Linked DNA regions of Thiosulfativibrio zosterae. The protein of the gene in region 1 interacts with the protein of each later gene in a pairwise test. Links are inferred from orthologs where the notes say so. Each region holds a gene or a part of one and is shown in the gene's direction. Other genes may lie near its edges.

The links.
Region 2: the proteins of rep (region 1) and dnaB interact in binary tests that used the Escherichia coli proteins (3 or more experiments, as listed by UniProt). The link is inferred for Thiosulfativibrio zosterae from one-to-one orthologs.

The regions. Positions count from the first base shown.
Region 1 is NZ_AP021888.1:498,815-501,805, reverse strand. It holds rep (DNA helicase Rep), read left to right. Parts: upstream 1-465; coding sequence 466-2,517; downstream 2,518-2,991. Other genes in the region: THMIRH_RS01960 (GGDEF domain-containing protein), read right to left, coding at 2,609-2,991; THMIRH_RS01970 (HD-GYP domain-containing protein), read left to right, coding at 1-430. UniProt on the Escherichia coli protein: Rep helicase is a single-stranded (ss)DNA-dependent ATPase involved in DNA replication; it can initiate unwinding at a nick in the DNA. It binds to ssDNA and acts in a progressive fashion along the DNA in the 3' to 5' direction.
Region 2 is NZ_AP021888.1:1,462,594-1,465,498, reverse strand. It holds dnaB (replicative DNA helicase), read left to right. Parts: upstream 1-691; coding sequence 692-2,119; downstream 2,120-2,905. Other genes in the region: alr (alanine racemase), read left to right, coding at 2,120-2,905; rplI (50S ribosomal protein L9), read left to right, coding at 102-554; THMIRH_RS06755 (DUF2232 domain-containing protein), read left to right, coding at 1-83. UniProt on the Escherichia coli protein: The main replicative DNA helicase, it participates in initiation and elongation during chromosome replication. Travels ahead of the DNA replisome, separating dsDNA into templates for DNA synthesis.

The DNA.
Region 1 (2,991 bases):
ACCCGATCATATTTTGCTAAAACCCGGCAAACTCACCCCAGCAGAATTTGAGGTGATGAAAACACATCCTTGCATAGGACACCACATTCTTGGCGACGCACAAGAAAGCGCAACGCTAGAATTGGCCAAACGCATTTGCCACAGCCACCATGAAAAATGGGATGGCACGGGTTATCCCGAAGGTCTAACAGCAGAACAAATCCCTCTTGAGGCTCGGATTGCGGCCATCTGTGATGTGTTTGATGCGCTCACCTCAGAACGCCCCTACAAACCAGCTTGGTCTCATGAAGCCGCGCTGAATTATATTATTGAACAAAAAAATCGTCATTTCGACCCCGAATTGGTGGAGGCTTTTATCGCCATCCATCCCGAACGCCAACAATATAAAATTACCGAGCCTTCTTCGCCCAGAACCCCACAGACCTGTTAAAATACGCGCCCATTTCAAAAGTATTTTTTCAGGTTATGCACACTTTAAACGAACGCCAATTACAAGCCGTCCTCCATGTTGAAACCCCTGCGCTGGTTTTAGCCGGTGCAGGCTCGGGTAAAACTCGCGTGATTACCGAAAAAATTGCCCACTTAATTCGCAAGCACGATATTAAAGCGCATCACATTTACGCCCTAACCTTTACCAATAAAGCCGCCAAAGAAATGAAAGAGCGTGTGAGCAAATTATTGGTTAATGACCCCAGCAAAGGATTGAATGTTTCAACATTTCATAACTTGGGGCTCAACATCATTCGCCAAGAATATGCGGCGCTGGGCTACAAAGCCAATTTTTCAATTATGGATGCCATAGACACCAAACAAATCCTCAAAGAGTTAATGAAAAAACATACCAACGACGAGGATATGGACGAAGAACTCGATGGTATTCAATGGGTCATTTCAGGCTGGAAAAATGCCCACATCAGCCCAGAAAAAGCCTTAAGCATGGCCGAAGATAAGTTGCAAGAATCGCGCGCTATTTTATATGGTTTATACCTCAAGCAACTGCACGCCTATAATGCGGTGGATTTTGATGATTTGATTGGTTTGCCGGTACGCCTATTTAATGAACGCCCCGATATACTCGATAAATGGCAAAACAAAGTGCGTTATTTGCTGGTGGACGAATACCAAGACACCAATGCCGCCCAATATGAACTGGTCAAACAACTGGTCGGCATCCGTGGACGCTTTACCGTGGTGGGTGATGACGACCAGTCCATTTACGCCTGGCGTGGCGCACAGCCTGAAAACTTAGCCTTGTTACAAACTGATTTTCCAGCATTGGTGGTCATTAAACTGGAACAAAATTATCGCTCCAGTAACCGTATCTTATTAGCCGCCAACCAACTGATTTCTAACAACCCGCATGTTTTCGAAAAACGCCTGTGGTCAGAAATGGGTATGGGAGATCCCCTGCGCGCCATTGCCTGTGCCGATGAAAACCAAGAAGCGGAACGCGTGGTTTCAGAAATTATTGTGCATAAATTCAAAAATAAAACGCAGTTCAAAGACTACGCCATTTTGTATCGTGGCAACTTTCAATCGCGTATTTTTGAGCGAACTTTACGGGAACAAAACATTCCCTATGTCTTATCCGGCGGCCAATCGTTTTTTGATAAGGCGGAAATTAAAGATGTCATGTCTTATCTAAAACTGATTGTCAATCCGGATGACGATGCCGCTTTTTTGCGTATCGTCAACACGCCACGCCGCGAAGTGGGTGCCAGTACTTTAGAAAAATTAGCCACCTATGCCACCAAACGCGACGTCAGTTTAATGGATGCCACGCAAGAACTGGGGCTAGAATCCGTCTTATCGGATAAAGCGCTTAAGCGTGTGCAGTGGTTTGGTCAAATGGTTTTAGAGTGGGTGAAAGACGCAGAAACCCTGGAAGGCGAAGAAGTTATTCATTTTATTAAAGCCATGATTGAACGCATTGAATACGACAACTGGCTACACGAAGTGGCTACCTCACCTTCTCAAGCAGAAAAGCGCATCGAAAATGTGCGCGATTTATTGCTGTGGATAGAGCGGATTTTGACCAAAGCGGAAGAAGAAGATGGCGAGCAGTTAAAGCTGGGCAAAATTGTGTCGCATATGACACTCATGGACATCATGGAACGCAATGAAGATGATGCTGAACATAACAGCGTCAGCCTAATGACCCTTCACGCCTCCAAAGGTTTAGAATTTCCACATGTCTTTTTGATTGGCATGGAAGAAGAACTTTTACCACACAAACAAAACTTAGAATCACCCGGTCTAGAAGAAGAACGCCGCTTGGCTTATGTGGGCATTACCCGTGCGCAACGCAGCCTAACCATGACCTATGCGCAAAAACGCCGCAAATATGGTGAAGACACCCCTTGCGACCCGAGTCGTTTTTTAGATGAACTGCCAGAAGACTGTTTGGTTTGGGAAGGCAAGCCCGGAGCAGTCATGTCGGAAGAAGAACAAAAGGTGACTGGCAATGCGCACTTGGATAATTTGCGTGCGATGCTCATGCAAAAAAAGGCCAAATAAGCCCTTAATTCTGACTAAATACCGCCTAAAAACAACCAGGCCTGGTTGTTTTTAGGTTGTTTTTAGGTTGCTTTAAGATTTTTTAGACCGTTCAAACAGCTTCTTTATCAACCGCTTTCAATTTTGCACTTTCTTTAGCACGATACATTAAATTGTCCGCTTCTTTCAGCACATCATCGACTGATATACTGACATCCGTGATCAACAGCGATCCAATACTGGCGGTCACATGATGCACATAATCGTCAATAATATAAGGCTTAGCCAAATTTTCATTAAAGCGATGCGCCGCTTCGGTCAAGTGTATATAGGCTTGATTTTCATCTTTACCCAAATGTCTTAACAAGACCACAAATTCATCTCCGCCTAAGCGCGCCACCAAATCATTATTACGGCTAGAGTCTTTTAAACGAGTGCCGAACATTTTCAAAATTTTATCGCCTTCCTCGTGCCCAAAATCGTCATTAATGGGTT
Region 2 (2,905 bases), 960 kb from region 1 along the record:
TTCCACAAACACTTTTGGTTTTAGCCACGGTTGGACTTTTGGATATTTGGATGAATGTCCGTGTTCGATTGCAAAAAGATTAAATTTTAGAGGTTTGAGCTATGAATATTATTCTGCTTGAGAAAGTACAAAACTTAGGTAACTTAGGTGATAATGTTACTGTTAAATCTGGTTACGCGCGTAACTTTTTGATTCCGCAAGGAAAAGCTAAGCCAGCAACTAAAGAAAACATTGCTGAGTTTGAAGCGCGTCGTGCTGAATTAGAAAAATTAGCTGCTGAAGCTTTAGCGAATGCACAAGCTGTTTATGAAAAAATGAACGGTTTAGTAGTTGCTGTTGAGTCTGTTGCTGGTGACGAAGGTAAGTTGTTCGGTTCTATCGGAACGCATGACATTGCTGATGCATTGATTGCTTCTGGTTTTGAAGTTGAGCGTAAAGCTGTTCGTATGCCAGAAGGCGCATTGCGTCATGTGGGTACTTACGAAATTGATGTTCAATTACACACTGATGTGGTTGCGTCAATCACGGTTGAAGTTAAAGCAACTAAAGCTTAATTTTCAATTGTTTTGCAAAAAATGGAGCTTCGGCTCCATTTTTTTTGTCTAGATTAATTGCTGGTTAAATCAGCAGTGTCACTCATCTGTTTCCTGAATTTCGTTATAATAAACACCCTTATCACATAGACCCGATTATGAACAATAACGAAGAATTATTTAAAACGCCACCACATTCCATCGACGCTGAGCAATCGGTATTGGGCGGTTTGATGCTGTCTAATGAAAAGATAGAAGATGTTGCGGTGATTGTGAATGAATTTGATTTCTATACTAAGCAACATCAAGTGATCTTCGGCGCGATTATTGACCTAAATCAAAAAAACAAGCCTTTTGATATAGTCACCGTCATTGAATCTTTAACCTCAAGTGGATTGCTTGAAGTTGCAGGTCAAAAGGGCTATTTGGTTGAGTTGGTGCAAAACACCCCAGGTGCCGCCAATATTCTTTATTACGCACAGTTGGTCAGAGAAAAGTCCATATTGCGTTCATTAATTACTTCATGTAATGAGATTACAGAAACTTGTTACCACCCCCAAGGTAAGGATATTCGAGAAATTCTAGATTTTTCTGAATCTCGTATTATGCGGATTGCTGAGCATAATTCTGGCAAGCAACGCGAATATAAAACCATGGAAACCCTATTGGAGTCGGCGATAGTCAAGATTGATGAGTTGTTTAACTCTAACGGAAACATTACTGGGCTAGAAACGCATATAACCAAGTTTGATGAGATCACCTCTGGCTTGCAAAAAGGTGATTTAATCATCGTTGCGGGTCGTCCTTCTATGGGTAAAACAACCTTTTCAATGAACTTGGCTGAAAATATCGCCACCAAAAATGGCACGCCTGTCGCGGTATTCAGTATGGAGATGCCCGGCGAACAATTGGCCATGCGTATGATTAGCTCTATCGGCAAAATTGATGCGCAGCGCATGAGAACTGGGCGCTTTGAACAAGATGACTGGCCAAAATTAAACAAGGCTGTCAGTGTTCTATCCGGCGCAGATGTTTATATTGATGACTCGCCAGCTTTGATGATTACAGAGCTCAGAGCCAGAGCCAGACGCATTGATAAAGATGTGCGTAGCAAACAACTTAAAAAGGCAACTGAAGAGGGGTTTGAAAATCCTGAGTCTAAAGTTACCGGCCTAGGTTTGGTGGTGATTGACTACTTACAACTTATGCGTGGTTCTAATAGCAATGATAACCGCGTCAATGAGATTTCTGAGATTTCGAGAGGACTTAAAGCACTTGCCAAAGAATTAAATATTCCCGTGATTGCCTTATCTCAGTTAAATCGCAGCTTGGAGCAGCGCCCTAATAAGCGTCCCGTTATGTCCGATTTGCGTGAATCAGGTGCCATTGAGCAGGATGCGGATTTGATTTTGTTTATCTATAGAGATGAGGTTTATCATCCTGATACCGAAGATAAGGGTACGGCAGAAATTATTATTGGTAAGCATCGTAATGGGCCATTAGACACGGTTAGAGTCACCTTTATTGGAAAATACACAAGATTTGAAAATCATGCTGGTTTTAATGTGCCAGACCAGGGTTATTAGATGATGAACTATCGTCCCGTTAAAGCCTTTATTAATTTCGAAGCACTAAAATCTAACTTAAAACAGGTAAGAGCTTTTGCGCCTAAGTCTAAGATTTTAGCGGTGATTAAAGCCAATGGTTATGGTCATGGCATGACAAGGGTTGCTGAGCAACTCTCTATGGCTGATGCGTTTGGTGTTGCTTCTATTGATGAGGCGATTAAGTTGCGTCATAAGGGTTTTTTGCATCGCATTTTGTTACTGGAAGGGCTGTTTTGTGAGTCCGAATTTGCATTGGTTATTCAACACCGTCTAGATTTTGTGATTCATTCCGAACATCAACTCGACTGGCTGATGCGCTTAAATCATTCTCAACCGTTAAATGTTTGGGTAAAAATAGATACTGGAATGCACCGTTTGGGTTTTTTACCAGAGCATTTTCCAAAGGTCATTAAAAAGCTTCAAACACTCAAGGTTCAGCCTAATATTATCACTATGTCGCATTTTGCATCGGCAGGTGAATCGACAGCGTTTACTCTGGAGCAATTAGATTGTTTTAATTCACTAACGCAAGGAATGAATGGCGCCAAAAGTTTAGCCAATTCTGCGGCGATTCAAAATTTGCCCGCGGCGCATTTTGATTGGGTGCGCCCGGGTATTATGCTTTATGGGGCGGGTGATTTATCAACAGGTCAGCAATTATCCCCTTTAAAACCTGTGATGACCTTAAAAACGGAAGTCACCAGTTTGAAATGGATAGAAGCGGGTGAGTCGGTTGGTTATGGACAAACCTGGAAGGCTACTAAA